DNA from 3 places in the Actinosynnema sp. NPDC023587 genome. Region 3 is predicted to be linked to each of the others. Evidence: riboswitches for the same ligand, from Rfam matches in the RefSeq annotation. Region 3 holds a riboswitch; each other region holds the start of a gene.
What was found. A riboswitch is a leader RNA that binds a small molecule or an ion and turns the genes downstream of it on or off. The one in region 3 is predicted to bind glycine.

Region 1 (10,262 bases), on a different contig from region 3:
ACCAGAGTCGGCGACCGCGTCTCCAGCAACCAGAACAGCGGGAACGCGAACACCCCGAGGAACACCGCGCCGCCGAGCATCACCGGCAGCCGCCCGACCCGGTCGGACAGCCGGGCGAACACCAGGATGGCCACCGCCTGCGCCGCCGCGCCGATCAACCCGGCGTTGAGCAGCGTGGACCGCGGCAACCCCAACTGCTTGGTGCCGTAGGAGACCACGAACGTCGCGATCACGAAGATGAACATGTTGAACCCGAGGTTCACGCCCGCGCCGAGCAGCACCCGACCCCACGAGTCGCGCAGCACCTCGACCACCGGCATCCGCACCGCGCCGCGCTCCGACTTGGCCGCGCGGAACTGCGGGCTCTCCTCCACCGACAGCCGCACGTACAGCCCGACGCCGACCAGCACGAGGCTGAACAGGAACGGCACCCGCCAGCCCCAGGTGAGGAACCCGTCGCCGGACACCGCCGTGGACGCGGCCAGCACCCCGTTGGCCAGCAGCAGACCCAGCGGCGAGCCGAGGAACGTCCAGCTCCCGTACCACGCCGTCCGGCCCGGCGGGGCGTGCTCGACCGCCATCAGGGTCGCGCCGCCCTGCTCACCGCCGAGGAAGAACCCCTGCACGACCCTGAGCAGCACCAGCAGGACCGGCGCGGCGACGCCGATCGACTCGTAGGTCGGCAGCAGCCCGATCAGCGCCGTGGCGACCCCGGTCGCGGTGAGCGTCAGCACCAGCATCGAGCGCCGGCCGAGCCGGTCGCCGAAGTGCCCGATCACCACCCCGCCCAGCGGGCGCGCCAGGAAACCCGCGCCGAACGTCGCGAACGAGAGCAGCGTGCCGACCCACGGGTCGAAGGACGGGAAGAAGAGCTTGTCGAACACGAGCGCGGACGCGGTGCCGTAGAGCAGGAAGTCGTACAACTCGACCGCGTTCCCCGCCGAGCTGGCGAGCGCGACCCGGCGCACCCCGGAGTTCCCCATCCACCCACCCTGGTGCCCGGCCGGCCGACGCGAGACCAGTGAGTGACTCACGTCACAGACCGTGGTCCGCAGGTCCGAACCCGGTCGCGTCCGGAGGGCGGCACGGCCGTTCGGCCGCGCGCACCAAACCCCTCATTCGTTGAAGAGATCACACGATGTGGTGACTTGGCTGGAGCACCCGGTGCCGTGCGGTCCACTGTGATGGCATGGCAGCACTACCCCTGATCGCGGCGCTCGCCGCGTTGATTCCCACCGCCTCCGTCCCGCAAGCCTCGTTCGTGCTGAGCAAGACGCACGGCGACGCGATCGAAGTGATGAACCTGACCTGCGAGCCCGTCGGCGGCAGGCACCCCAGGGCACCCGAGTCGTGCGCCGCGCTGCACCCGGTCGGCGGACAGGTCTCCGAGCTGGCCAAGGAAGGCGTCGCCTGCACGCTCCAGTACGACCCGGTGAAGGTCGTCGCGACCGGCATGTGGCGCGGCGAGACCCGCGAGTTCACCGCCGAGTTCGCGAACCCGTGCGTGATGCTGGCCGAGACCGGGCCGGTGTTCGACTTCTAGCCCACCACGCCCGGGTGACCACCGGGCCCGGCACGACGCCGGAGCACCGCCCCGAGTCCCCGCTCCACGGCGTGCACCCACGAGTCCCGCCGGGGGTCCACGACACCGCCGACGTCGTGGCCCCCGGACGGGGACCCGGGTGAGCGGGGTCGAGTCCGAGGTCCGCGCACCGGGTCGGCGTTCTCAGGAAGGTGGATCTATCCTCCGGCCCAACGGTGGGGGGAAACGTGGACATCGTCAATTTCCTGGTGGACTGGGTCAGCGTGCCGGTGACGTTCCTGGCGCTGATCATGGGCATCTCGCTGGCCGCGCGCCGCATCCTCGGCCTGCGCGTCGGGCTGGTGCGCACCGCGCTGGCGTGCCTGCTGGGCCTCTCGCTCACGGCGGGGCTGCTCAACGGGATGCCCGAGCCGGAGACGACGACCGCGCTCAGCACCGTCCAGATCGGCATCGCGCTGCTGGTCGTCATCTCGCTGCTCACGCTGGCCGAGATCATCGTGCCGACCGGGACGATCCCGCCGGTCACCGAGTGGTGGCGGTTGCTGCGCAACAGGATCGCCCGGGGCCGGCGGTACTCCCGGATCAGCGCCATCGCGTTCCGCCACGGCCTCGGCCCGTACCTGCGCGGGCGCGAGCGCACCGACACCCGGGTGGCCCGGTCGCTGCGCCAGGCGCTGGAGGAGGGCGGCGTCACGTTCGTCAAGCTCGGCCAGGTGCTGTCCACCAGGCCGGACCTGCTGCCCGCGGAGGTGATCGACGAGCTGACCCTGTTGCAGGACAACGTTCCCGCCGCGCCGTGGGCGTCCGTGCGGGCGGTGCTGGTCGCCGAGCTCGGTCCGCCCGAGGAGGTGTTCGCCGAGTTCGACGAGACGCCGATCGCGGCGGCGTCCGTGGCGCAGGTGCACCGCGCGCGGCTGAAGTCCGGCGAAGAGGTCGTCGTGAAGGTGCAGCGGCCCGGCGTGCGGCGGGTCGCCGAGGGCGACCTGGACATCGTGGGCCGGCTGGCCTCGACGCTGCACGAGCGGACCCGCTGGGGCAGGGCGATCGGCATCAAGGACCTGGCGACCGGTTTCTCCGGGGCCCTGCGCGAAGAGCTCGACTTCCGGGTGGAGGCGCGCAACCTCGCGGCCGTCCGCGCCGCGTCCGCCGACGCGGACGTGGTGCTGCCGCAGGTGTACGAGGACCACTGCACGTCCCGGGTCCTGGTGATGGAGCGCCTCGACGGCAGGCCGATCCGGTCCGCGCCGCTGGAGTCCGCCGACCGGAGCGCGCTGGCCCGGTCCCTGCTGGACGTGCTGCTGCGCCAGGTGCTGCTCAACGGCGTCTTCCACGCGGACCCGCACCCCGGCAACATCATGCTGCTCGGCGACGGCCGGCTGGGGATGCTCGACTTCGGCTCGGTGGGCCGGATCGACGCCCAACTCCGCTCCGCGCTGGGCAAGCTGCTGCTGGCCGTCGACCGCGGCGACCCGGCGAGCCTGCGCGACGCGCTGCTGGAACTGGTCACCCGGCCCGACGAGATCGACGAGCAGCAGTTGGAACGCGCGCTCGGCCAGTTCATGGCCCGGCACCTGAACGCCGGGATGCGCCCGGACGCGGCGATGTTCGGCGACCTGTTCGCCCTCGTCTACCGCTACGGGCTGAGCATCCCGCCGGAGATCGCCGCGGTGTTCCGCGCGCTGGCCACCGTGGAGGGGACGCTCGACGCGCTGTCGCCCGGCTTCGACATCATCGCGGAATCGCGGGCGTTCGCCGAGCAGCAGTTCAGCGAGCGCCTGACGCCGGAGTCGTTGCGGCGCACGGTGACCGAGGAGCTGTACTCGATGCTGCCGATGGTCAAGCGCCTGCCGCGCCGGCTGGAGCGCATCTCCAGCGCGTTGGAGCAGGGCAGGCTGGGCATGAACCTGCGGCTGTTCGCCGACGAGCGGGACCGGCACTTCGTCGTCACCCTGCTGCACCAGGTCATGCTGACCGTGCTGGGCGCGACCGCGGGGGTGATGGCGGTGCTGCTGCTGGGCGCGGACGGCGGCCCGCTGGTCGGCCCGGACATCTCGCTGTTCCAGGTGTTCGGCTACAACCTGCTGGTGATCAGCGTCCTGCTGGGGCTGCGCGTGGTCGTCACCGTCTTCCGACCCCGCGACGCCACCCAGCCGAGCGGCCACCGGGCCTGAGAGCCGGACCCGGCCAGGTGGTGTCGATCCCGCCGTGCCGCGCGGCGGGCGCACCGTAGGCTGGCGGCATGAGCATCCACGACATCGCCGTGCACACCCTGGACGGCACGTCGAGCAGCCTGGGTTCGTTGCGCGGCAAGGCTTTGCTGGTCGTGAACGTGGCCTCGAAGTGCGGCCTGACGCCGCAGTACGCGGGGCTGGAGCGGCTCCAGGCCCGGTACGGCGAGCGGGGTTTCTCGGTGGTCGGCTTCCCGTGCAACCAGTTCGGCGGCCAGGAACCCGGTTCGACCGAGGAGATCGCCACCTTCTGCTCGACCACCTACGGCGTGACGTTCCCGCTGTTCGAGAAGGTCGACGTGAACGGCGACGGCCGGCACCCGGTGTACGCCGCGCTGACCGCGCGCCCGGACGCCGACGGCGAGGCCGGCGACGTGCAGTGGAACTTCGAGAAGTTCCTGGTCGCCCCGGACGGCGAAGTCCTGGCCCGCTTCCGGCCGCGCACCGAACCGGAGGACGAGTCGGTCGTGAAGGCGATCGAGGCCGCCCTGCCGTAGACCCCTCGGCGGCCCGGCCCGGCCCGGCCCACGCACCCGCGCGGGCCGGGCCGCCGGTGCGGCGCGGGACGTCAGCACTCGATGACGTTCACCGCGAGTCCGCCGCGCGCGGTCTCCTTGTACTTCACCTTCATGTCCTTGCCGGTCTCCCGCATGGTCTTGATGACCTTGTCCAGCGACACGAAGTGCGACCCGTCGCCCCGCAGCGCCATCCGCGCCGCGGTGATCGCCTTGATCGACGCCAGCGCGTTGCGCTCGATGCACGGGATCTGCACCAGGCCGCCGATGGGGTCGCAGGTCAACCCGAGGTTGTGCTCCATGGCGATCTCGGCGGCGTTCTCCACCTGCTCCGGGGTCCCGCCGAGCACCTCGGCCAGCCCGCCCGCCGCCATCGAGCACGCCGACCCGACCTCGCCCTGGCACCCGACCTCGGCACCCGAGATCGACGCGTTCTCCTTGAACAGCACGCCGATCGCGCCCGCCGTCAGCAGGAACCGGACCACGCCGTCGTCCGACGCGCCCGGCACGAACCGCGTGTAGTAGTGCAGCACCGCCGGCACGATGCCGGCCGCGCCGTTCGTCGGCGCGGTCACCACCCGGCCGCCGGCGGCGTTCTCCTCGTTCACCGCCAGGGCGAACAGGGTGACCCAGTCCATCACCCGCAGCGGGTCCGTGGCGAAGTGCTCGGCCGCGAGCCGCTCGCGCATCTCGGCGGCGCGCCGCCGCACCTTCAGCCCCCCCGGCAGGATGCCGGTCTGGCCGCAGCCGCGCTCGACGCACTCCTGCATCACGGTCCAGATGTGCAGCAGGCCCTGCCGCACGTCGTCCTCGGACCGCCAGGACCGCTCGTTGGCCAGCATGAGCCCGCTGATCGGCAGCCCGGTCTCCCGGGCCCGCGCCAGCAGTTCGTCACCGCTGAGGAACGGGTGCTCGATCGGCGTCTCGTCGGCCTTGATCCGGTCGGTCCCGCTGGCCGTCTCGTCCACCACGAAACCGCCGCCGACCGAGTAGTACACCGCCTCGTCCAGCACCTCCCCGCCGGTGTAGGCGGTGAAGCTCATCCCGTTGGGGTGCAACGGGAGGGACTTGCGGCGGTGCATCACCAGGTCGGTGTCCTCGGTGAACGGGATCTCGCGCACCCCACCCAGCAGCAGCCTCCCGGTGGCGCGGATCTCCCCCACCCGGACGTCGGCGGCGGCCGGGTCGACGTCCTCCGGCTTGTGCCCCTCCAAACCCAGCAGCACGGCCTTGGGGCTGCCGTGCCCGTGCCCGGTCGCCCCCAGCGAGCCGAAGAGCTGGACGTGCACGCGGTCCACCGACGTCGCGCGGTGCCCGAGCCGCGCCGCGAACATCGTCGCGGCGCGCATCGGACCGACGGTGTGCGAGCTCGACGGGCCGATGCCGACGGAGAACAGGTCGAAGACGCTGATCGCCACGGCGCTCAGTCCCCGGTGAGTTCCGCGTACTTCGCGGCGGTGAGGAGGCCCGTGGCGTCCTCGACCGAGACCTTGAACAGCCACCCCTCGCCGTACGGGTCGTTGTTGATCAGCGACGGGTCGTCCGCCGCCGCCGTGTTGACCTCCACGACCTGGCCGCTGACCGGCGCGTACAGGTCGCTCACCGACTTGGTGGACTCCAGCTCGCCGCACACGTCGCCGGACTTCACGCGCTCGCCCACGGTCGGCAACTGGACGAACACGATGTCGCCCAGGGACTCGGCCGCGTAGGAGGTGATGCCGATCGCCACGGGCTCCTGGGTACCCGGAGCCCAGTCGACCCACTCGTGCTCGGGCGTGTACAGCAGGTTTTCCGGAAAGGTCACGTCAACTCCTCGGTGCGCGCGGGCCAGGCCCCCTCTCTGTCCTGGGACCTGAGAGCTTCGCCGCAGCGCTGCGGCTTGCACCGTGGGTGCGCGCGTGAGCACGCTTTCCAGAGTCGCCTCACCCGAGCGGTTCTCGTTGCCTGAGAGTGTGCGGGGTGCTTGCTCCTTCGGCGCTCCAGGCTCGCTGGAGGCTCTCCCGCCCGGGTTCCGGTGTCACCTGCGACACCGCGGCCGATGTTCAGTTGGTCGAACGCGAGCACGCTAAGTCGTGGGTGACACGGGTGTCAACGTGCGTCCAGAGAGTTCGGCGGCCGTTCGCCGTTGTCCGGCCGGCACAACGCGGCGGGTGCGCGTTCGTGCCAGTGGCACGATGACAGCCGGATGGCGGTACCGGACCTTTGGCACTAACAACGGCCCGAAGGAGCCCTCCGTGCGGATCTCAGTACCCCGCGAGATCAAGAACCACGAATACCGCGTCGCGCTGACCCCGGCCGGAGCCCACGAACTGACGCTGCGCGGCCACGACGTGTTCGTCGAGACGGGGGCGGGCCTCGGGTCGGCCATCACCGACGACGAGTACCTGGCCGCCGGCGCGAAGGTCCTGGCCACGGCCGAGGACGTGTGGGCCGAGGGCGACCTGGTGCTCAAGGTCAAGGAGCCGATCGCGCGGGAGTACCCGCTGTTGCGCAAGGGCCAGACCCTGTTCACCTACCTGCACCTGGCGGCCGACCAGCCGCTGACCCAAGCGCTGATCGACTCCGGCACCACCGCGATCGCGTACGAGACGGTGCAGACCGCGAACGGCGCGCTGCCGCTGCTCGCCCCGATGTCCGAGGTCGCGGGTCGGCTGGCACCGCAGGTCGGCGCGTTCTCGCTGATGAAGCCGTCCGGCGGCCGGGGCGTGCTGCCCGGTGGCGTGCCCGGCGTGCACCCGGCGCGGGTCGTCGTGATCGGCGGTGGCGTGGCGGGCCTGAACGCCGCCGCCATCGCCGTGGGACTGGGCGCGGACGTCGAGATCCTGGACACCAACGTCGACCGGCTGCGCCACATCGACGCCCTGTACCAGGGCCGGCTGCGCACCGTGACGTCCAACCGCTACTCGGTCGAGCAGGCCGTGCGCGAGGCCGACCTGGTCATCGGCGCGGTGCTGGTGCCGGGCGCGAAGGCCCCGAAGCTGGTCTCCAACGAGTTGGTGGCGCAAATGAAGCCCGGTTCGGTGCTGGTGGACATCGCCATCGACCAGGGCGGCTGCTTCGCCGACTCGCGGCCCACCACGCACGCCGACCCGACCTACCAGGTGCACGACTCGGTGTTCTACTGCGTCGCGAACATGCCCGGCGCTGTGCCGCGCACGTCCACGTACGCGCTGACCAACGTGACGCTGCCTTACGCGGTCGCGTTGGCCGACAAGGGCTGGCAGGCGGCGCTGCGCGCGGACAAGGCGCTGGCGCTGGGCCTGAACGTGCACGACGGCCTGCTGACCAACCAGCCGGTCGCCGAGGCGCACGGCCTCACCCACACCCCGCTCGAAGTCTGAGCACCCGCGAAGGAGGGGCGTCCACCATCCCGGTGGACGCCCTTTCTCGCACGTCCGGGCATGAAAAGGCGGCCCGCTCAACCAGCCTGGGGGTCACTGGGAGCGGGCCGCGCCTCCAATGCTAGCGGGGAACGGGCGGCCGTGCCCAGCCGCCCCGCCCATCTGCGCGCAGATCTTCACCCACCGGAGCACAGCCCGTGCCCGCCCTCAAGCAAACGAGTGAATTACCCGCGTAACGGGTAAGTCACGACGCCCGGTCGGCCGATGGACAGGACGGGGTGCCCGCGCCGTGCGGCGGCGGGCCCGCCTCCGCGGTGAGCCCACCGCGCCGCCACCGAACTCCGATCGGAGCGCACATGGCCGAACCACAGGGCTGGATCGACTGCCACGACCCGTTCGGACGGGACCGGTCGATGACCGTGCTGGTCGAGGACGACCGGGTGCTGCTGGTCTCGCCACCCGGCGAGTCGGCTGTGATGTCTGTCACGCAAACCCGCAGGCTGCACCGCCTGCTCGACCAGGCCGCGGACAGGATGTGACGGTGGACGACACCCTCCGCGCCGCCGTGCTGCGCCGGCTCTCCCAGCTCGAAGAGGTCGCCGAGCGGGGCGCGGCCGAGGCGCTGGTGCCGCTCGCGCGCGCCGAGATCAACCGCCTGGCGGACACCTGGCGGCTGCTGCTCACCGTGCACCAGCCCGAATCCGACGGTCGGTGCCGCGCCTGCCCCGGCGTGCTGCGGCACAAGAAGTGGCCGTGCCAGGTGTGGACCATGGCGCACCAGCACCTCATCGGCGAGGGCCTCCCGCACCGCGAGCGGCGGCGTCCGCTGCGCGGGCCGTTCGGTCGGCTGCGGGACGCCGAGGCGTCGGCCGGCGCACCCGCCGACGCCACCGCCGAGATACCCGCTGTGGTGTCGAAACCGCGACACGCCCTTCCGGACTGACCTCCCTAGGGCAGGATGACGCCCGAAGAGCCTTCGGGAGGGACGCGTGCACGACGGCAGTGGCCGCATCGTGGTGCAGAACTTGACCAAGCAGTTCGGTCCGGTCGCAGCGGTGCAGAATCTCAGCTTCACGGTGGAACCGGGTTCCGTGACCGGCTTCCTCGGTCCCAACGGGGCGGGCAAGACGACGACGTTGCGCATGTTGCTCGGCCTGGTGACGCCCACCGCGGGCGTCGGCCTGATCAACGGCCGGCCGTTCCACCAGCTCGGCAACCCGGGTCGGGTGGTCGGCGCGGTGCTGGAGGCGCAGGGCTTCCACCCCAAGCGCTCGGCGCGCAACCACCTGCGGGTGTACGCGGCGGCGATCGGCGTGCCGGACTCGCGCGCCGACCAGGTGCTGCAACTGGTCGGGCTGGGCGCGGCGGGCGACCGCAACGCGGGCGGGTTCTCGCTGGGCATGAAGCAGCGGCTGGCACTGGCCACCGCGCTGCTCGGCGACCCGCAGGTGCTGGTGCTGGACGAACCGGCCAACGGCCTGGACCCGGAGGGCATCGCCTGGCTGCGGACGTTCCTCCAGTCCTACGCGCGCAGCGGGCGGACGGTGCTGATCTCCAGCCACCTGCTGGCCGAGGTCGAGCAGACGGTGGACCAGGTGGTGATCATCTCGCGCGGCCAGACCATGTACTTCGGGCCGCTGGACAACCTGCGCGAGCAGCAGCGGTCCCGCGTGCTGGTGCAGCCGTCCGACGCCGCCGCGCTGGTCGCGGCGCTGCACGAGGACGGCATCACGGCGATCGAGCAGCTACCGGACGGCCGGATCGCGGTCGCGGGCGTGGAGGCCCGGCAGGTCGCCGACACCGCGCTGAAGGCGGGCGTGTCGATCTACGGCATCCAGGAGGAGAAGGCCGACCTCGAACGGCTGTTCTTCCAGCTCACCAGCGGCCAGTACGCCGCAGCGGGCCCGAACCAGTACGCGCAGCAGCAGCCCCCGCAGGGCAGCGGCTACTACGCGCCGCCGCCGGGCTACCAGCAGCAGCAGTTCCAGCAGCCGTACCAGCAGCAGCAGTACCAGCAGCCGCAGCAGCCCGGCTACCAGGCCGCCGCGCCCGGCTACCCGCCTCAGCCCGGCCCGCAGGTCCCTGGTTACCAGCCGCAGCCCGGCCACCAGGAACCGCCGGCGGGCTACCAGGCGCAGCCGGCACAGCAGGAACCGCCGCCCGGCTACCCGCCACAACCCGGGCCGCAGCCGGCACCGGGTCACCAGGACCCGCCGTCGGGCTACCAGCCCGGCCAGGGTCAGAGCGGTCTCGGGGGCGGTGCGTGATGCTGGGCAACCTGATCAAGGCGGAGTTCCGCAAGACGACCACCACCGGTCTGTGGTGGGGCCTGATGATCCCGACCGTGCTGATCGCCCTGGGCTGGGCGCTGGGCACCGGGTACCTCGGCAAGAGCATCATGGACACGATCGGCAGCAGCGACGCCGAGCAGTTGACCGACCTGCTGGGCATCGACCCCGCGCAGTGGAAGGTGTCGCTGTTCGGGATGGCCCGCAGCATCAACATCGCGACCATCTTCCCGATGATCTTCGGCGGCCTGGCGATCTCCAACGAGATCAGCCGCAAGACCATCACCACGACGTTCCTGACCGCGCCGAACCGCGTGTCGGCGCTGAGCGCCAAGCTCATCGTGTAC
Region 2 (10,262 bases), on a different contig from region 3:
GCGCCGATCACGTCCAGCGCCTTCGGCCTGGTCGGCCTCCCCTGCCGGGCCAGCGCCCAGAACCGGGCCAGGCCGTCGGCCAGGTCGCCGTCCACGTCCAGCTCCCCCGCCACGTACGCGCGGGAAAGACCCAGCTCGTCGGGGTTCCACAGGAGCCGGCGCAGGGCGCGGCGGGACCTGATCACGACCACCGGACCGTCCTGCGGACCGGCCGTGCTGCCGTCCCACGCGCGCAGCCCGAGGGGCAGTCGGGCCCCCAGCAGACGTTCGACGACGGCGGCGAGCCGCCCGGCCACTCCGGCGGTTGCGACGACCACGAGCTCCTCCTGACCTCTGGTAGCCGGACGTTCGCGCGCCACCTCGTCCCGGTTCGACCCGCGCCGGACAGGTCGCGACCGCCGGGTGGGCGCTGTCCGGGGAGGAGGCCCCTGCCCTGGAAAACGCGGAATCCCCCGGCCCGCGCGGGCCGGGGGATTCCCGTCGGATCGGAAGAACCCCTACAGGGTCGGGTAGAGCGGGTGCTTCGCGGCCAGCACCTCGACCCGGGACCGCAGCTCGACCAGGTCCGGCGACGCCTGGAGCGCCGCCGCGATGACGTCCGCGACCTCCGCGAAGTCCGCCGCGCCGAAGCCCCGGGTGGCCAGGGCCGGCGTGCCGATCCGCAGCCCCGAGGTGACCATCGGCGGGCGCGGGTCGTTCGGCACCGCGTTGCGGTTGACCGTGATGCCCACCTCGTGCAACCGGTCCTCGGCCTGCTTGCCGTCCAGTTCGGACGCCACCAGGTCGACCAGCACCAGGTGCACGTCCGTGCCGCCGGTCAGCACCTTCACGCCGACCGCCGCCGCGTCGGGCCGGGAGAGCCGGTCGGCCAGGATGCGCGCGCCCTCGACGGTGCGGCGCTGGCGGTCGGCGAACTCGGGCGACGCGGCGTGCTTGAACGCCACCGCCTTGCCCGCGATCACGTGCTCCAGCGGACCGCCCTGCTGGCCGGGGAACACCGCCGAGTTGATCTTCTTGGCGAGGTCCGCCTCGTTGGTCAGGATCACGCCGCCGCGCGGGCCGCCCAGCGTCTTGTGCGTGGTCGTGGTGGTGACGTGCGCGTGCGGCACCGGGTTCGGGTGCAGCCCGGCCGCCACCAGGCCGGCGAAGTGCGCCATGTCGACCATCAGGTAGGCGTCCACCGAGTCGGCGATCCGGCGGAACTCCGCGAAGTCGAGCTGACGCGGGTAGGCCGACCAGCCGGCCACGATCAGCTTCGGCCGGTGCTCGGTGGCCAGCCGCTCGACCTCGGCCATGTCGACCCGGCCGTCGCTCTCCGCCACGTGGTAGGGCACCACGTTGTAGAGCTTGCCGGAGAAGTTGATCCGCATGCCGTGGGTCAGGTGGCCGCCGTGCGCCAGGTCCAGGCCCAGGATCGTGTCGCCGGGCTGGAGCAGGGCGACCATCGCGCACGCGTTGGCCTGCGCGCCCGAGTGCGGCTGGACGTTCGCGAAGCCCGCGCCGAACAGCTCCTTCACCCGGGAGATGGCCAGCCGCTCGATCACGTCGACGTTCTCGCAGCCGCCGTAGTACCGCCGGCCGGGGTAGCCCTCGGCGTACTTGTTGGTCAGCACCGAACCCTGCGCCTGGAGCACCGACACCGGGGTGAAGTTCTCCGAGGCGATCATCTCCAGGGTGTTCTGCTGCCGGCCGAGCTCGGCGGCGACGGCCTCGGCGACCTCCGGGTCGAACTCCGCGAGGGAGGTGTTGAAGTGCTCGGACATGGTGTCTCCCTTACGAGTTTCGCTTGTAGAACGGCAGCGCGACGACCTGCACGGGCTCCTGCTTGCCCCGGATGTCGACGGCCAGCTCGGTGCCGGGCTCGGCGTGCTCCGGCGTCACGTACGCCATCGCCACGGAGTAGCCCAGGGTCGGCGACAGCGCGCCGCTGGTGACCTCGCCGACCACCGCGCCGGACGCGTCCAGCACCGGGTACCCGTGCCGGGGCGCGCGGCGGGACGCGGTCTTGAGGCCCACCAGCTTCGCCTCCACGCCCTTGTCGGCGACGGCGGCCAGCGCGTCGCGGCCGACGAAGTCCCCGGGCTTGTCCAGCTTGACCACGCGGCCCAGGTTGGCGTGGTACGGGGTGCGCTCGGCGCTGAGCTCGTTGCCGTACAGCGGCATCCCGGCCTCCAGGCGCAGCGTGTCGCGGCAGCCGAGGCCGGCGGGCTTGAGGTCGTGCTCGCGGCCCGCCACCAGCAGCGCCTGCCACACGGCCGGGGCGTCGGACGGGTCCACGAACAGCTCGAAGCCGTCCTCGCCGGTGTAGCCGGTGCGGGCGAGCAGCGCGGGCCGCCCGGCCACCTCGGTCGGGTAGGACGCGTAGTACTTCACGCCCGCCAGGTCGGTGGTGGTGAGAGCGGCCAGGATCGCGGTGGACGCCGGGCCCTGGATCGCCAGGAGGGCGTAGTCGACCGACTTGTCCACCACGGAGGTGTCGAAGCCGTCGGCGCGCTCCACGAGCGCCTGGAACACCACGGCGGCGTTCGAGGCGTTCGCGACGACCAGGTACTCCTGCTCGCCGGTCCGGTAGACGATCAGGTCGTCGAGCACGCCGCCGTCCGGCTGGGTGATCATGGTGTAGCGGGCGCGGCCGACGGAGATCGCGGACGCGTTCCCGACCAGCGCGTGGTCCAGGGCGCGGCCGGCCTCGGGGCCGGACAGCACGATCTCGCCCATGTGCGTCAGGTCGAACAGACCCGCCGACGTGCGCACGGCGTGGTGCTCGGCGAGCTCGCTGTCGTAGCGCAGCGGCATCCGCCAGCCCGCGAAGTCGGTGAACTGGGCTCCCAGCGCCTCGTGCTCGGCGTGCAGCGGCGTCCGGCGGGTTTCCACGGGGTGGTCCTCCCTGGTGGCGGGCACGGCGATCACACCGACCTGGTCGGTCGGCGGTCGCCGTCGGCGAAGGATGACACGGTCCATCGGAGACTCCTCGTCGAGTGAGCCTCCCCCTCTGTCATGAGCCTGAGAGCTTCACCGCGCGCGGAGCGCGGCTTGCACCGTGGGCGAGGCGCGGAGCGCCTGCTTTCCAGAGTTGCCTGCGTCGGGCGGTAGCTGTGCCTGAGAGATTCCGGGGAGGAGTTGCTCCTTCGGCGCCCCTCGCGGGGACTCTCCCGCTCGACATCGACGGCCGTGTTCAGTTGGTACCGCCAGACGCTAGTTGTGCCTGGTGGGCACGGTCAACCAGGACCAGGTCACAGCACCCGGCCACGGCCCGCGCCCGCTCGGCGGCACCGGGCGCGGACCACGTACCCGTGGCCGGCGCGGGGGTGGCGCGAGCGGTCACAGGGCACGTTCCGCCTTGACGCTCTCGACCACCTTGCGCTCGGCGTAGAACGACACGAACGGGATGGTGCCCGCGAGCAGCACCAGCGCGGAGCCCTTGAGCGACCACCGCGCCTTCAGCGCCAGGTCCACCGTGAAGACCAGGTAGACGGCGTACAGGAAGCCGTGGACGGGGCCGACGACCGCCATCATCCCGGTGTTGTCGCCGAGGTACTTGACGAACATCGCGACCACCAGCAGGAGCAGGCCGACACCGACCACGTAAGCCATGAACCGGAACCGGCTCAACGCACCGCTCATCGCCTGCCAACCGCCTTCGCTCACCGCTGGTCCCGCGCGTTGAGCTCCCGGAGGTAGCGGTTGTAGACCGCCAGCTCGTCGTCCTCGTCGTCCGGCGCGGGTGTTTTGACGGGTTCCACGGTAACGACCGGCTGCCGGGCCCCGACCACCGGCTCCCCGGCGTCCTCGGCCCGGCGCTGGGCGGCGAGCTTGCGCATCCGCCACACCATGAAGAGGGGGAACAGGCCGAACAGCGGCCACTGGAAGACGTACCCGAGGTTCTGGAAGGTGCCACCGGCCTGGGAGAACCTCTCCCACTGCCAGTAGGCGAGGCCGCAGCACACGATCAGCGACACCAGGCAGACCGCCGCGATGGCGAGTCGCCGGGGTGTCAGGAGGGTGCCGGGCACCCTCCCACACTACTTCGCGGAGTCCGCTCCCCGACGGAAGGGGCTCCTCGCACAGGAGCCCGCCCTCCCGGTTGGTGCGGGTGACCGACTTGACGCCGCGCCCTCACAACGCGGCGCGGGGTTCACGCAACGCCGTCCCGGCGCTGCCGCTGCAACCTGGCCACGCACCAGGCCGCCGCACTGCCCCGACGCAGGTGCTGGAGCACCGTCATCGGGCCGAGACGCCGTCCCAGGTCGGCGGGCGTGAGCCCGGCCGCCCGGTAGTCGAGCGCGCGCTGGTCCAACGGGCTGATGCCCGCGTCCCACCACCGCTCCGCCTCCGCCAGCTCGCCCACGAGCTGCCAGTAGCTGGCCGCCGCCGCGAGCAGGACCTCGGGCACCTCGGGTGCCCTCTTCCGCATCGCCGCCACGTAGGCCGGGTCAGCGGATTCGACCCGAACCAGTCCGCGCGACCCGCCGTTCGCCCGCTGCACGGGGATTCCCGGCGCGGACGGTGGGGCCTCGGCCAGCCACGCGTCCTTGATCCGGTTCACCTCCTGCATCTCGGCGTCGTCCGAGCGCTCAGCCGCCCACTGCCGCAGCAGCTCGTCGACTCCGGAGTCCTCGACCATTCTGCCTCCTCATCGGTCGAAGATCAGCCAATGCAGCGCACCGTATTAGCGGGTACCGACAACCGCTAGACCCTGGATTGTCAAAAACCCTGTTACCAGGGCGTTATAGCCCTCATTCCACCCGTACGGTGCAACGTCCGGTCCCGATCGTCACCAGCGGTGACCGGTCCGTGCACGCCCCGCGAGGTGGACTAGGCGAACAGGCCGCGGACGAAGGTGATGATCGACTCCGCACCCTGGCGCAGCCAGCCGAGGGCCGTCTTGACGGCGTCCGCCGACTGGTCGGGCTGGGTGATCAGGAGGAACAGCACCAGCGCGACGGCCGCCAGTGTCACCACCTTCTTGATGTTCACGAGACCCTCTCCGTCCGTTCACGAGCACCCGGTCGGCAGGCGTCGTGCCCACCGCGTTACGCCCCATGGTCCCTCATTCACCCGGACGATAACGGGAGGAACCCGCCCTGATCGCACAACCGGGCGAAAGATCCACCAGCAGCCACGGCCGAGCGGCCCGGACGGTCACCCGAACGGACGATCAAGGGCACCCAGGCCCCGGCCGATGACCTAGGTACGGGCCACTCGCCCCACTCCTCCCGCACGAAGACCACCGAGGTTTCGCACATCGCCAGCTCTCCGTCGCAGATCGCACGGGTCACCCGTATGCGCTGACCCCCATACCGTGCGTCATGAGGCCGATTTCGGCTGTGGTCATTCCGCCGGGCACTCCGGACGATTGTTCGCGGCCTTTTTCCGGTTCTCTTCCGGTCACCCCACGACACCCGCGCGGCGCAGTTCCGCGATCTCCGCGTCGGCCAGTCCCAGTTCCCCCAACACCTCGATCGTGTGCTGCCCGAGGGCAGGGGGTACGGACGGTGCGCCCGCCGGCGTGCGGTCGAACCGGGGCGCGGGCGCGGGCTGCGTCACGCCTCCCACCTCGACGAACGTCCCCCGGGCGGCGTTGTGCGCGGCGGTCGGGGCCTCGTCCGGGGTGAGCACCGGGACCAGGCAGGCGTCCGTGCCGGCCGCCAGTTCCGCCCATTCATCCCTCGTCCGGGTGGCCACGGCGGCGGCGATCCGCGCCCGCAACGCGGGCCACTGCGCGGGATCGTGCCGATTCGGCACCTCGGCGTCCGCCAAACCCAGCACGACCAGCAGTTCCGCGTAGAACTTCTCCTCAAGGGCCCCGATGCTCACGTACTTTCCATCCGATGCGGCATATACGTCGTAGAACGGCGCGCCGCCGTCGAGCAGGTTGGTGCCGCGCCCGCCCGACCACGCCCCGGCGGCCTTCATGCCGTGCAGGAACGTCGTCAGCAGCGCCGCGCCGTCGACCATCGCCGCGTCGACCACCTGCCCCCGCCCGGACCGCTCGCGCTCGTACAGGGCCGCGAGCACGCCCAGGGCGAGCAGCAGCCCGCCACCGCCGAAGTCGCCCACGACGTTGAGCGGCACCGTCGGCGGCGCGCCCGCCCGCCCGATCGGCTCCAGCGCGCCGGCCAGCGCGATGTAGTTCAGGTCGTGCCCGGCCCGGTCGGCCAGCGGCCCGTCCTGGCCCCAGCCGGTCATCCGCGCGTAGACCAGCCCCGGGTTGCGGGCCAGGCAGTGCGCGGGGCCCAGGCCCAGCCGCTCGGTCACGCCCGGCCGGTGGCCCTCGACCAGCACGTCGGCCCGCTCGACGAGTTTGTGCACCACCTCCGCGCCCGCCGGGTGCCGGAGGTCCACGCCGATCGAGCGCCGGCCGCGCCCCAGCACGTCGCCGGGCACGGCCGCGCCGCCGGCCACCCGGTCCACCCGCACCACCGACGCGCCCAGGTCCGCGAGCACCATGCAGCCGAACGGGCCGGGCGCGAGGCCCGCCAGCTCGACCACCCGCAGCCCCGCCAGCGGCCCGGCCACTAGAGCGACCTCGCGATGATTTCCTTCATGATCTCGTTCGTCCCCCCGTAGATCTTCTGCACGCGCGCGTCCGCCCACGCGCGCGCGATGGGGTACTCGGTCATGTAGCCGTAGCCGCCGAAGAGCTGGACGCACTCGTCCACGACCCGGCACAGCCGCTCGGTGGACCACCACTTGGCCATCGCCGCGGTCGGGACGTCGAGCGTGCCCGCGAGGTGCGCCTGGACGCACTCGTCGACGAATGCCCTGGTCACGCGGGCCTCGGTGGCGCACTCGGCGAGCGTGAACCGGGTGTTCTGGAACTTGACGAGCTCCCGGCCGAACGCGGTGCGGTCCTTCACGTACGCCGTGGTGAGGTCCACCGCGGCCTCGATGCCCGCGACGGAGGCCACCGCGATGATCAGCCGCTCCTGCGGGAGCTGCCGCATGAGCTGACCGAACCCCTCCCCCTCGGACCCGAGCAGGTTGGTCGCGGGCACCCGGACGTCGTCGAAGAACAGCTCCGCCGTGTCCTGGCCCTTGAGGCCGATCTTGTCCAGCACCCGGCCGCGCCGGAAGCCCGCTGCCGACGGCGTCTCCACCACCAGCAGGGAGATGCCGGCCGCGCCTTGGGAGGGGTCGGTCTTGGCCGCCACGACCACCAGCTCGGCCTGCGCGCCGTTGGTGATGAACGTCTTGGAGCCGCTGATCACGTACTCGTCGTCGTGCCGGATCGCGCGGGTCCCGATGTTCTGGAGGTCCGAGCCGGCACCGGGCTCGGACATGGCGATCGCGCCCACGTACTCGCCGCTCGCCAGCCTGGGCAGCCAGCGGTGCTTCTGCTCCTCGGTGCCGTGGGCGAGGACGTAGTGCGCCACGATCCCGCTGTGGACGCCGTTGCCCCACGCGCTGTCGCCCACGCGGGCCTGCTCCTCCAGCAGCACCGCTTCGTGCGCGAACGTGCCGCCGCCACCGCCGTACTCCTCCGGGACGGACAGGCAGAGCAGGCCCACGTCGCCCGCCCTGGTCCAGAAGTCGCGGTCCACGTGCCCCTGCGCGGCCCAGCGCCGGTGGTGCGGGACCGATTCCCGCGCGAGGAACGTCCGGGCGAGCAGGCGGAGCTGGTCCAGGTCGTCGGTCATCCACGGGGAGCGGCGAGTCGGCATGTCGTCGACGGTCCCACCGGCGGGCGTCGCCCGCCATGACCGCCACACCCGGAAGTGCGGGCCGATCGTGAGCGCGATTGTCAGGTCGGTGCGCGACACTGCGGTCATGAACCTGCGAAGGCTGTCCCCGGGGGACTGGGCGACCTGGCGCGAGCTGAGGCTCGGGGCCCTGGCCGGCGATCCCGGCGCGTTCGGTCCGGCGCTGTCCGCCGAGCAGGGTTACGACGAGGCCCGCTGGCGGGAGGTCCTGCACCCGCGCTGGGGCGTGAAAGTGGTCGCGGAGGCCCCGGAACCGGTCGGTCTGGTGGCCGCGATACCCCAGGAGGACCAGGGGGACGTGCTCTATCTGTACTCCATGTGGGTGAAACCCCTGTTTCGCGGGCGAGGGATCGGGGAGGCCCTGGTGGCCGAGGTGGTGGCCTGGGCGCGCGAGCACCGGTGGCCGCGCGTGCAGTTGCGCGTGTTGTCCGACAACGTCCCGGCCCGCCGGCTGTATGAACGGCTGGGCTTCACCGGGGACGGCGAGGTGATGGATCTCGCGGTGAGCTAATAAGTCAGTCCGCGCGGTCATGGGCTCGGCGGCCGTGGCTGCCTACCGTGGCAGCATGAGCGAAGCCTTGATCTTCGACGCGGTGCGCACGCCGCGTGGCCGGGGTAAGCGCGGCTCGCTGCACGGCGTCAAGCCGATCACCCTGGCCTCCGGGGTGCTCGCGGCGCTGGCGCGGCGCAACGACCTGGACACCTCGGCGGTGGACGACGTCGTGCTCGGCGTCGTGTCCCCGGTCGGCGAGCAGGGCGCGGACATCGCCCGCACCGCCGTCCTGGCGGCCGGGTGGGACTCGCGGCCCGCCGGCGTGCAGCTCAACCGCTTCTGCGCGTCCGGCCTGGAGTCGGTGAACCTGGCGGCGGCCAAGGTGGCGTCCGGGTTCGAGGACCTGGTGGTCGCGGGCGGCGTGGAGTCGATGTCCCGGGTGCCGATGGGCTCGGACGGCGGCGCGTGGATGGCCGACCCGGAGACCAACCTGGCCACGAACTTCGTGCCGCAGGGCGTGAGCGCGGACCTGATCGCCACCCTGGAGGGCTTCAGCCGCGAGGACGTGGACGCGTTCGCCCTGAGGTCGCAGCAGCGGGCCGCGCTCGCGCGCGACCGGGGGTACTCCGACCGGTCGCTGGTGCCGGTGGTGGACCGCACCGGGTCGGTCGTGCTCGACCACGACGAGGCGATCCGGCCGGAGACCACGATGGCGGCGCTGGCCGGGCTCAAGCCGTCGTTCGCCTTCCACGGCGACCTCGGGTTCGACGCCGTGGCCATCGACCGCTACCCGTCGGTGGAGCGCATCCACCACGTGCACACGCCGGGCAACTCGTCGCAGATCGTGGACGGCGCGGCGGCCGTGCTGATCGGCAACGCCCGCGTCGGCCGGGACCTCGGCCTCACGCCGCGCGCGCGGGTCGTGTCGGTCGCGGTGGTCGGCTCGGAGCCGACGATCATGCTCACCGGTCCGGCCCCGGCCGCGCGCAAGGCGCTGGACCGGGCCCGGCTGTCGGTGGAGGACATCGACCTGTTCGAGGTCAACGAGGCGTTCTCCTCGGTGGTGCTGAAGTTCCAGCGCGAACTGGACCTGCCGGACGAGAAGGTCAACGTCAACGGCGGCGCGATCGCCCTGGGCCACCCGCTGGGCGCGACCGGCTGCATGATCCTGGGCACCCTGCTGGACGAGCTGGAGCGCCGGGACCTGCACCGGGGCCTGGCCACGCTGTGCGTGGGCGGCGGCATGGGCATCGCGACGATCATCGAGAGGGTCTGATGACCATCCACTACGAGCGGGACGACGAGGGTGTCGTCACCCTCACCATGGACCTGGCGGGCTCGGCGAACGTGATGAACGCCGAGTACCACGCGGCGATGGGCGCGGTCGTGGACCGGCTGGAGGCCGAGCGCGACGACCTCACCGGTGTCGTGCTGACCTCGGCGAAGAAGACGTTCTTCGCGGGTGGCGACCTGAACCTGCTGATCACGCTCACGCCGGAGAACGCCCACGAGGCGCTGGGGTTCCTGGCGGAGGTCAAGAGCCAGCTCCGCCGGTTGGAGCGGCTGGGCAAGCCGGTGGTCGCGGCGATCGACGGCGCGGCGCTGGGCGGCGGGTTCGAGATCGCGCTGGCGTGCCACCACCGCGTGGTGCTCGACGACGACGGGATCAGGCTGGGCCTGCCCGAGGTGACCCTGGGCCTGCTGCCCGGCGGCGGTGGCGTGACCCGGCTGGTGCGGCTGCTCGGCCTGCAACCGGCGCTGCCGCTGTTGATGGAGGGCAGGCGGTTGCGGCCCGCTCGGGCGTTGCAGGCGGGGATCGTGGACGCCCTGGCGTCCTCGCGGGAGGACCTCGTCGCCCAGGCCCGCGCGTGGATCAAGGCCAACCCCGCGCCGCAGCAGCCGTGGGACCGGCCGGGTTACGCGGTGCCCGACCTGAAGTTCGGCGACCCCGCCGCGTACGGGCTGCTCGCCGCCGCGCCCGCCGTGCTGCGCAAGAAGACGCACGGCGCGTACCCGGCCCCGGAGAAGATCCTGGCGGCGGCGGTCGAGGGCGCGCTGGTGGACTT
Region 3 (10,262 bases):
ACGTGTACCAGTTCTCGCTCGCCCTCCGTCGACCGCCGGGGGTCGTACCCGTCCGACGGGTCGTGGGAAGATCCGGCAGCGAAGATCCACCGTCATGAAGGAGCACACCGCGGTGATTCCCGAGGAGCTCAAGTACACCGAGGAGCACGAGTGGGTGTTGCGCACCGGTGAGGACACCGTGCGCATCGGTATCACCGACTACGCCCAAGAGCAGCTCGGCGACGTCGTGTTCGTCCAGCTCCCGGAACTCGGGGAGCAGGTGGCCGCGGGTCAGACGCTCGGTGAGGTGGAGTCCACCAAGAGCGTGTCCGACATCTACGCGCCCCTCGTGGGCGAGGTCGTGGCCCGCAACGACTCGCTGGACCAGCAGCCCGACCTGGTCAACTCCGATCCCTACGGCGAGGGGTGGATGGTGGAGCTGCGGCTGGACGACCCGGCCTCGGTCGACGACCTGCTCGACGCCGCCGCGTACCAGGAGCTGGCGGCACAGGGGTGAGGTCGATCTTCCGCCGGATCTTCGGTCGCTGGGGGAGCCGCTCCTCGGACCAGGGTTCGGGCACGATAGGTTCTAGCGGTCTCGACGCTTCCAGCAGCAGGAGGAGAGCTCAGGTGAGCACGAACGACGGGCCAGGCGTTCCGCCGGAGCAGGGGCCGGAGCGGACCTCCGTTTTCCGGGCCGACTTCCTCGCCGAAGTAGAGGGTGCCGAGGCACCCGCGCAGGAGCCGGCTGTCGCCGGTGTCGACGCGCTGCCCGCGGGGTCCGCCCTGCTGGTGGTCAAGCGCGGTCCGAACGCGGGTTCGAGGTTCCTGCTGGACCGGGACACCACCAGCGCGGGCCGGCACCCCGACAGCGACATCTTCCTCGACGACGTGACGGTGTCCCGCCGGCACGCCGAGTTCCGCCGCGAGGGCGGCGAGTTCGTGGTGATCGACGTGGGCAGCCTCAACGGCACCTACGTCAACCGCGAGCCCGTCGACCAGGCGGTCCTCGCCAACGGCGACGAGGTGCAGATCGGCAAGTTCCGCCTCGTGTTCCTGACCGGTCCGGGCACCGGGGGTCAGGGGGCGCAGTGACGGCGGCCGGGCGGCCACAGCGCGGGGGGTTGAGCATCGGCGCGGTGCTCGCGCAGTTGCGATCGGAATTCCCCGACGTCACGATCTCCAAGATCCGTTTCCTGGAGTCGGAGGGTTTGGTCCGCCCGGCACGCACCGCCTCGGGGTACCGCCAGTTCACCTCCACCGATGTCGAGCGGTTGAGGTACGTGCTGGCGGCCCAGCGCGACCGCTACCTGCCGTTGAAGGTCATCAAGGAGCACCTGGACGCGGCCGACGCGAGCGCGCCCGCGCCGGGTCGGGTGCTGCGCGCGGTGGACGGCACGCCCACCGCCGAGCAGTTCACCGGCGGGTCCCCGCACCGGGTGACGCGGGAGGACCTGCTGGCCCGCTCCGGGCTGGACGGGGCGCTGCTGGCGGACCTGGAGCAGCACGGCCTGATCAGGGCCGGCGCGGGCGGGTCCTACGACCAGGAAGCCGTGCAGATCGCGACCACCGTGCGCGCGATGGCCGGCTTCGGCCTGGACCCCCGGCACCTGCGGTCGTTCCGCGCGGCGGCGGACCGCGAAGTCGGCCTGGTCGAGCAGGTCGTGACACCCCTCTACCGGCAGCGGGACCCCCGGGCGCGCGGGCGCGCCGACGAAGTCCTCCGCGAACTGGCGGCGCTTTCCGTAACGCTGCACACACTCCTGGTGAAGGCCGGGTTGCGCGATGTCGCCGGTACCCGTGTTTCCCCTCGGTGAACCCGTGTCCGAATAGTGATCGCGGATACCCGGTGGTTGCGCACGGGGCCCGCTTGGCGGGTAGCGTCGAATGCGTACGTGGGGGATCCTCGTGGCATAGCGGGGACGCCAGAATTTCAGCGCGCTGAGGGAGGCGATACCCGATGAGCGAGATGCGCGTCGTCGGCGTGCGGGTGGAACTGCCCGCCAACCAGCCGATCCTGCTGCTGCGCGAAACCGAGGGTGAGCGCTACCTGCCGATCTGGATCGGCTCGGTCGAAGCCACCGCCATCGCCCTGGAACAACAGGGCGTGCGTCCCGCGCGGCCACTGACCCACGACCTGCTCAAGGATGTCATCGGAGCGCTGGGCCGGCAGCTCGAACAGGTCCGGATCACCGATCTCCAGGAGGGCACGTACTTCGCCGAGCTGGTGTTCGACGGCGACGTCCGGGTCTCCGCGCGGCCGAGCGACTCGGTGGCGCTGGCGCTGCGGATCGGCGTGCCGATCCACGCCGAGGAGTCGGTGCTGGCCGAGGCCGGCCTGATCATCCCGGACGAGCAGGAGGACGAGGTCGAGAAGTTCCGCGAGTTCCTCGACTCGGTGTCGCCGGAGGACTTCCGCGGCGCGGACACCTGACGTTCCCCACCGCTCACCGGCGGTGTGCGGGATAGGCAGAGGCGTCCGGCCACGGGGTCGGACGGGCGGCCCGGGCGCTCGCTCCGGGCCTTTTCGCGTTCCGGGTCTCGTCGCGCGCCCGCAGGACGAGCCGGCCGCGCCCGGTCTTCCGGTGGCCGTGGGCCCGGTTCGGACGGGCTGGGGGCTCTCCGGACGTGCCCTCGGGGTGCTCGGTGGCGGGCGGTGCGTGGGCGGAGCGTCGATTCGTGCGCGGAGTGCGCGCCACGAGGAGCCGGCGGCCGGCCGCGAGCGGGGGTCGGCCCCGTGGTGTGTGCGGTGCGTTGTGGATCAACTCCGCGTGCCACCCTCCGGTGTCACACCTCCGGGTTACCGAACGTCAGCGGTGATCCGCTAAACGATCACTAAACGTCACCCGAATGGCTTACGACGGGCGTCTCTCTCAACCTCAACCTGAGGTTTAGCTGAGACACGCTCAGCGCGTCGCGTTGACCTGCCCCCTAGCCGGTCTTACCGTCGAACTCAGGTGGATTGCCGCGGTGTGGTTCGGCGCGGCGGTCCACGGGGTGGTTGCCGGCCTTCGGGCCGGATCGAGGGGAGGCAGGCGTGGTCGAGGAAGCGCCCATCCGGGCCGGGTGCGGCGAACAGGGTGAGCTGTTCCCGGACTCCTCGCTGCCGGACGAACTCGTGGGCTACCGCGGCCCGGCGGCGTGCCAGATCGCGGGCATCACCTACCGCCAGCTCGACTACTGGGCCCGCACCGGACTGGTCAACCCGACCATAAGGAGTGCCCACGGCTCCGGCAGCCAGCGGCTGTACTCGTTCAAGGACATCCTGGTGCTCAAGGTGGTCAAACGACTGCTGGACACCGGGGTCTCGTTGCAGAACATCCGGGTCGCGGTGGACCACCTGCGCCGTCGCGGCGTGCAGGACCTGGCCCGGATCACGCTGTTCAGCGACGGCACGACGGTCTACGAGTGCACCTCGCCGGAGGAGGTCGTGGACCTGCTCCAGGGCGGTCAGGGCGTGTTCGGGATCGCGGTCAGCGGTGCGATGCGGGAGATCAGCGGCACGATCCACGACTTCCCGGCCGAGCGCGCGGACGGGGTGGAGGTGGACGAGACGCCGAACGACGAGCTGTCCCGCCGCCGGCGCACCCGGGCGACCGGCTGAGATCCACGTCGCGTCCGTGACGGGCTCCGGCGCTGGTCCGGGTACCATTCGCGGGTAGTCGATTGAGCCCGCGCGGGAGAGTCCGAGCACGTCTCGGCGCCGAAGGAGCAAATCCTCCCCGGAACCTCTCAGGCGCAAGGACCGCGCGGGTGAGACGCCTCTGGAAAGCGGGTCGGTCCACCGACCCCACCGACGGTGCAAGCCCGGCCCGCCGACGGCCGCGGTGAAGCTCTCAGGTGCCCGAACGGGCGGAAGACAGAGGGGGAGGGCAACGGCAGAAGTGTGCCCGCAGCCCCGGAGGCGCAGCTATGACGCAGGACCGCATCCCCCTCGCCGCTCTTGAGCACGGCACCCCCTTCGCCGACCGCCACGTCGGCCCCCGGCCGGCGGAGCTGGCCCGCATCCTCGACGTGATCGGCGTCGGCTCCCTTGAAGAGCTGGCGCAGCGCGCGGTGCCCGAGTCGATCCGCGAGCGCGACCTGGTGCTGGACCTGCCCGCGCCCGCCACCGAGACCGAGGCGCTGGCCGAGCTGCGCGCGCTGGCCGCCCGCAACAAGCCGCACAAGCAGATGATCGGCCTGGGCTACTACGGCACCACCACCCCGCCGGTGATCCGCCGCAACGTGCTGGAGAGCCCGGCCTGGTACACCGCCTACACGCCGTACCAGCCGGAGATCTCGCAGGGCCGGCTGGAGGCGCTGCTGAACTTCCAGACCGTCGTGGCCGACCTGACCGGCCTGAACCTGGCCAACTCGTCGATGCTGGACGAGTCCACCGCCGCCGCCGAGGCGATGACGCTGGTCCGCCGCGCGGGCCGGAGCACGTCGGCCAAGTTCGTGGTCGACGAGGACACCCTGCCGCAGACGCTGGCCGTGATCCGGACCCGCGCCGAGCCACTGGGCATCGAGATCGTCACCGCCGACCTGTCGCAGGGCCTGGAGGGCCTCGGCCTGGGCGGCGACTACTTCGGCGTGCTGCTGTCCTACCCCGGCGCGTCCGGCGTCGTGCGCGACCAGGAGTCGCTGATCGCGGAGATCCACGCGGCCGGCGCGCAGGCCGTGGTGGCGGCCGACCTGCTGGCGCTGACCCTGCTGCGCCCGCCCGGCGAGATCGGCGCGGACGTCGTCGTGGGCACCACCCAGCGGTTCGGCGTGCCGATGGGCTTCGGCGGCCCGCACGCCGGGTACATGGCGGTCCGCGAAGGACTGGCGCGGCAGCTCCCCGGCCGGCTGGTCGGCGTGTCGGTGGACGCCGACGGCAACCGCGCCTACCGCCTGGCGCTCCAGACCCGCGAGCAGCACATCCGCCGCGAGAAGGCCACCAGCAACATCTGCACCGCCCAGGTGCTGCTCGCCGTGATCGCGTCCATGTACGCCGTCTACCACGGGCCGGAGGGCCTGCGGGCGATCGCGACCCGCGCCCACCGGATGGCGACCGTGCTGGCCGCCGGGCTGTGCGAGGGCGGGGTCGAGGTCGTGCACGGCGAGTTCTTCGACACCGTGCGGGGCCGCGTCGAGGGCCGCGCCGCCGCGATCGTCGCCGCCGCCCGCGAGCTGGGCGTCAACCTGTGGCAGGTGGACGCCGACACGGTGTCGATCGCGTGCGACGAGACGACGACCCGTGACGACCTCACCGCCGTGTGGCGGGCGTTCGGCGTGACGGTGTCCGACGTGGACGGCCTGGACGCCGACACCGCCGACGGCATCCCCGCCGCCCTGCGCCGCACCTCCGACTACCTGACCCACCCGGTGTTCCACGCGCACCGCTCGGAAACCGCGCTGCTGCGCTACCTGCGGGCGCTGTCGGACAAGGACGTCGCGCTCGACCGGAGCATGATCCCGCTCGGCTCGTGCACCATGAAGCTCAACGCCACGGCCGAGATGGAGGCCGTCACCTGGCCCGAGTTCGCCGAGCTGCACCCGTTCGCCCCGGCCGCCGACGCCGAGGGCCTGCTGTCGCTGGTCGGGGACCTGGAGTCGTGGCTGGCCGAGGTGACCGGCTACGACGCGGTGTCCCTGCAACCCAACGCGGGCAGCCAGGGCGAGTTCGCGGGCCTGCTGGCGATCCGCGCCTACCACCGGTCCCACGGCGACGCGCACCGCGACGTGTGCCTGATCCCGTCCTCCGCGCACGGCACCAACGCCGCGTCCGCCGTGATGGCGGGCATGCGGGTGGTCGTGGTGAAGTGCGACGACAAGGGCAACGTCGACGTGGGCCACCTGCGCGAGACCGTCGAGGCGCACCGCGACGACCTGGCCGCGATCATGATCACCTACCCGTCGACGCACGGCGTGTACGAGGACACCGTGCGCGAGGTGTGCGGCCTGGTGCACGAGGCGGGCGGGCAGGTGTACGTGGACGGCGCGAACCTGAACGCGCTGATCGGCCTGGCCCAGTACGGCAAGTTCGGCTCGGACGTGTCGCACCTGAACCTGCACAAGACGTTCTGCATCCCGCACGGCGGCGGCGGTCCCGGCGTCGGCCCGATCGGCGTGCGGTCGCACCTCGCGCCGTTCCTGCCCAACCACCCGCTCCAGCCGGCCGCCGGCCCGGCGACCGGCGTCGGCCCGATCAGCGCCGCGCCGTGGGGTTCGGCGTCGATCCTGCCGATCTCGTGGGCGTACGTGCGGATGATGGGCGGCGACGGCCTGCGCCGGGCGACGCTGACGGCGGTCGCGGCGGCCAACTACGTGGCCCGGCGGCTGGACGAGCACTTCCCGGTGCTCTACACCGGCGAGGGCGGCTTCGTGGCCCACGAGTGCATCCTGGACCTGCGGCCGATCACCAAGGCGACCGGCGTGACGGTGGACGACGTGGCGAAGCGGCTGGCCGACTACGGGCTGCACGCGCCGACCATGTCCTTCCCGGTGGCGGGCACGCTGATGGTGGAGCCGACCGAGTCCGAGGACCTGGCCGAGATCGACCGGTTCATCGACGCGATGATCGCGATCAGGGGCGAGATCGACCGGGTGGGCGCGGGCGAGTGGCCGGCCGACGACAACCCGCTGCGCAACGCGCCGCACACGGCGGCGTCGGTGACCGGCGAGTGGGACCACCCGTACAGCCGGGCGGAAGCGGTCTTCCCGGCGGGCACGGCGGCCCCGAAGATCTGGCCCCCGGTCCGCCGCGTCGACGGCGCGAAGGGCGACCGCAACCTGGTCTGCTCCTGCCCCCCGGTGTCCGCCTACGGCGGCTGACCCGCGTTCTCCGGCGCACGCCGGCAGGCACCCCGCCTGCCGGCGTGCGCCGTGTCGCGCCGCGAACGGCCTGGTCGAGACCCACCCGGGAGTCGAACCCGGAAGCGACGGTGTTGCAGACCGCCTCACGACCGTCGTGACGTGGGTCGAAGGCACGGCGTGCGCCGTGCCCGGTCGCGCGCCCTGGGGTCGAACCAGGCGAACCGGGGGTATGGGCTCCGGTCGGCCACCGGGCCGACGCGCGGGGGTGACCGCCGTGGTCGGCGGTCGGGTGCCCTGCGCGCCTCCGGAAGTCCAATCCGGAGGCGCTCCAGGACGTGGTGCGGGCAGGTCGGACAAACCCGCCGGGAATAGTCGGAAAATGCGTGTGCCGGTGCGCGAAGCGCATCGGGAAATGATTCGGAGACCGTGCGGCCCGACGGTTTCCGCGGTCCGGCGAGTGGTGGGCCGGAGGCGGGAACGACGAAGCCGCCCGGATCGGTCTCCCGAGGGGCGGCTCCCTGTCGCGGTGACGAGGACTATGTCACGACAGGGAGTCCGCGCAGCTCAGCGGCATCAGCGGACATCGCTGACAGGGCATCGGGCGGAGCCGGGCCGGGCGGGTGCCGGTCGCCGCGCCGCACCGGCGCTGCGTCCCCTGCTGCCACGTGCCGGCCATCTCCGCACTCCCTCGCTGTTCGGTGGGTAACCCGAGAATGCCCGAAGCCGGACCGCCGCGCAATACTTTTACGGACTTCGCACCACCCTGTCCCGACCGGTGGAATTCACGCGAAGTGGTATTCGATGGTGTAGCGGCCCGGCTGGTCCTGGGGCCACCGGATCGAGCCCGTGCCGGTCAGGCCGGCCAGGTCGCCGGCGGCGGAGACGATCGTGAACGTGCCGTCGGCGACGCCGTCGCGGAAGCCGCCGACGTGCTCCAGCACGAACGTGCCCGCGCGGCCCGCCAGCGTGCCGGTCACCACCTCGTAGCCGACCGACCGGCACGACGCGTCGTCCGGGTAGGCCATCAGGAAGCGCATCTCCCCGGTGCCCGCCAGATCGCCGTCGTACGCCGTGGTCATGCCGCCCGTGGTCTGCTTGGGGCCGGTGACCTCGTCGTAGCGCCGGCCGTCCCAGGTGTGCTCGTCCCAGCTCGTCATCTCGGCCGTGCCGCTCGCCTCGCTGCTCATGACGACGATCCTGGGCGGCCTACCTGACAGCTCGTGTCAGGTACCGGGGGACAATCGGGTCCATGCGCGCCGGTCGGTTGCTCTCGCTGCTCCTGCTGCTCCAGTCGCGCGGCCGGATGACCGCCCGGGAACTGGCCGACGAGCTGGAGGTCTCCGTCCGCACGGTCTACCGGGACGTGGAGGCGCTCGGCTCGGCCGGCGTCCCGGTGTACGCCGACCGCGGCCCGGCGGGCGGCTACCGGCTGCTGGCCGGCTACCGGACCAGGCTCACCGGGCTCACCGAGGAAGAGGCGGGTTCGCTGTTCCTGGCCGGGATGCCGGGGCCGGCGGCCGAACTCGGGCTGGGCGCGGTGGTGGCGGCGGCGCAGCTCAAGCTGCTCGCCGCGCTGCCACCGGAGCTGCGGTCGCGGGCCGGGCGGATTCGCGAGCGGTTCCACCTGGACACGTCGGGGTGGTTCCGGCAGGCCGAGGAGATGCCCTTCCTGGCGTCGATCGCGGACGCGGTGTGGGAGCAGCGGCGGGTGCGGGTGCGGTACCGGCGGTGGGGCGGGCCGGGGTCCGAGGTGGAGCGGGTGGTGGGACCGCTCGGGCTCGTGCTCAAGGGCGGGATCTGGTACCTGGTCGCGGAGGCGTCCGGCGAGGTGCGGACCTACCGGGTGTCGCGGGTGCTGGAGCTGCACGCCGTGGAAGAGGCTTTCGCGCGACCGGACGGGTTCGACCTGGCCGGGTTCTGGCTGGACTGGTCGGTGCGCTTCGAGGAGCGGATGTACCCGATGACGGTCACCGTCCGGCTGACCGGGGACGGGCTGCGGCGGGCCCGCGTGCTGCTGAGCCCGGTGGCCGGGCGGGCGTTGGCGGAGGTCGAGCCGGCGTGGGAGTGGACGGCGGTCCGGCTGCCGGTCGAGTCGCTGGACCACGCCCTGGTCGACGTCCTCCGCCTCGGTGCGGACGCGGAGGTCGTCGAACCCGCCGAGCTGCGCGACCGGGTCAGGGCCACGATCGCCGCGATGGCCGCCGTGTACGCCTGAGCCGCCCAACCGCCCAACCTCCCAGCCGCCCGCGCCTCGCTCGTCCGACCGGGGCCGCGCGGCGGCGCTGGAGGGAGCGGCGCTAGAGGGAGAGCAACTGGGCCAGCGCCGCGTCGACGCCGCGACCGTCGTCCACCACTGACAACGTCCCGCCGCTGGTCCGGGTGAGCTCGCCCAGCGGCTGCCGCTCGGGGTCCGGCCCGATCGCCAGCACGCTGATCGCGATGTCCTTGCCGTCCTGCCTGAGGCCGGCCAACTCGGTCTTGAGCTGCGCGAAGGTCATCCCGCCGTCGTTGGCCCCGTCGGTCAGCACGATGATCCGGTTGCGCTTGCCCGGCTGGTAGTCCGCCAGGGCCTTGGCGTAGAGCGCGGCCACGCTGGTGTAGAGCTGGGTCGCGCTCTGCGGTCGCAACCCGGCCACGCCGTCCAGCAGCCGTTGCTTCTGCCCGATCACCGGACCGGTCCCGACCAGCTCCCGGTAGGGCTTCTCGCCGTCCAGCTCGCGGGAGAACTCCCACAGCCCCAGCGCGCCCGACACCGACCGGTTCACCTGGCCGGCCAGCGCGTCCTTCACCCACACCATCCGCGACTTGCCGTCGCCGCCCGGCTCCTCCATCGACTTCGACACGTCCACCAGCACGGTCACCGCCTGGCCGTTGTCGGCGGTGGCCCACGCGGCGGAGATCTGCTGCGCGGTGTTCGCGTCGGCGGGCACCAGCTTGTCGGTCATGGTCGCCCACCGCACCCCCGGCGACGGCTTGGGCCGCTCGGTGGTGGCGTCCACCCGCAGGCCCGCGCCGGCCAGCGTTTTCTGCTGCTCGTCCTCCAGCAGGAACTCCCGGAACGACTGGGACGCGCGCACCTGCGCCTCGCCCACCCAGTCGCCCGCGAGCGGCACGAAGGGGAAGTCCGCGACCGGGGACGGGCCGCCGGCCGCGACCCCGAAGAGGGGCTGCGCCGGCGCGGTGCCGCTGTCCTTGCCGGTGTTGTACCGGTACAGGTCGACCTCGAACACCGGCACGGCGCTGAACCCGGCCGCGTTCACGCCCGGCCGCTCCGCGAGCTGGGACAGCGCGCCCCACGTGGTCGCGGGCGTCTGCTCGGGCTTGGACGCGGTGAGCCGGCCGAGGGTGGCCTTGACCGGGTCGAGCGCCAGCATCTCGGTGGTCACCGGGCCCTTGCCGTCGGGGCTCGCGCCCGCGAGTGCGGACTGGATCACCATCGCGGTGGCCACGTTGGCCGTCGGGTCGGGCATGGCGACCTTGAAGTCGCCCCACTCGGGCTT

Region 1: another riboswitch for glycine. It lies ahead of gcvH (glycine cleavage system protein GcvH); the one in region 3 lies ahead of gcvP (aminomethyl-transferring glycine dehydrogenase).
Region 2: another riboswitch for glycine. It lies ahead of gcvT (glycine cleavage system aminomethyltransferase GcvT); the one in region 3 lies ahead of gcvP (aminomethyl-transferring glycine dehydrogenase).

What each region holds. Positions count from the first base shown of each region.
Region 1 is NZ_JBFABG010000002.1:145,162-155,423, forward strand. It holds gene AB0G01_RS05745 (MFS transporter) at 1-983, opposite strand, end outside; gene AB0G01_RS05750 (SSI family serine proteinase inhibitor) at 1,190-1,543, shown strand; gene AB0G01_RS05755 (AarF/UbiB family protein) at 1,771-3,714, shown strand; gene AB0G01_RS05760 (glutathione peroxidase) at 3,783-4,268, shown strand; gene AB0G01_RS05765 (L-serine ammonia-lyase) at 4,340-5,704, opposite strand; gene gcvH (glycine cleavage system protein GcvH) at 5,710-6,090, opposite strand; glycine riboswitch at 6,208-6,299, opposite strand; gene ald (alanine dehydrogenase) at 6,521-7,627, shown strand; gene AB0G01_RS05780 (hypothetical protein) at 7,984-8,166, shown strand; gene AB0G01_RS05785 (hypothetical protein) at 8,169-8,570, shown strand; gene AB0G01_RS05790 (ABC transporter ATP-binding protein) at 8,617-9,894, shown strand; gene AB0G01_RS05795 (hypothetical protein) at 9,894-10,262, shown strand, end outside.
Region 2 is NZ_JBFABG010000004.1:127,782-138,043, forward strand. It holds gene AB0G01_RS12860 (cyclopropane-fatty-acyl-phospholipid synthase family protein) at 1-317, opposite strand, end outside; gene glyA (serine hydroxymethyltransferase) at 498-1,763, opposite strand; gene gcvT (glycine cleavage system aminomethyltransferase GcvT) at 1,774-2,874, opposite strand; glycine riboswitch at 3,078-3,165, opposite strand; gene AB0G01_RS12875 (DUF3817 domain-containing protein) at 3,322-3,624, opposite strand; gene AB0G01_RS12880 (hypothetical protein) at 3,645-4,013, opposite strand; gene AB0G01_RS12885 (helix-turn-helix transcriptional regulator) at 4,136-4,624, opposite strand; gene AB0G01_RS12890 (hypothetical protein) at 4,816-4,977, opposite strand; gene AB0G01_RS12895 (CaiB/BaiF CoA-transferase family protein) at 5,389-6,519, opposite strand; gene AB0G01_RS12900 (acyl-CoA dehydrogenase family protein) at 6,519-7,664, opposite strand; gene AB0G01_RS12905 (GNAT family N-acetyltransferase) at 7,771-8,214, shown strand; gene AB0G01_RS12910 (acetyl-CoA C-acetyltransferase) at 8,270-9,472, shown strand; gene AB0G01_RS12915 (3-hydroxyacyl-CoA dehydrogenase NAD-binding domain-containing protein) at 9,472-10,262, shown strand, end outside.
Region 3 is NZ_JBFABG010000012.1:68,725-78,986, forward strand. It holds gene AB0G01_RS27065 (CDP-alcohol phosphatidyltransferase family protein) at 1-98, shown strand, start outside; gene gcvH (glycine cleavage system protein GcvH) at 95-496, shown strand; gene garA (glycogen accumulation regulator GarA) at 610-1,074, shown strand; gene AB0G01_RS27080 (MerR family transcriptional regulator) at 1,071-1,796, shown strand; gene AB0G01_RS27085 (bifunctional nuclease family protein) at 1,940-2,413, shown strand; gene AB0G01_RS27090 (MerR family transcriptional regulator) at 3,017-3,583, shown strand; glycine riboswitch at 3,647-3,737, shown strand; gene gcvP (aminomethyl-transferring glycine dehydrogenase) at 3,892-6,780, shown strand; gene AB0G01_RS27100 (DUF3224 domain-containing protein) at 7,545-7,949, opposite strand; gene AB0G01_RS27105 (WYL domain-containing protein) at 8,012-8,977, shown strand; gene AB0G01_RS27110 (substrate-binding domain-containing protein) at 9,060-10,262, opposite strand, start outside.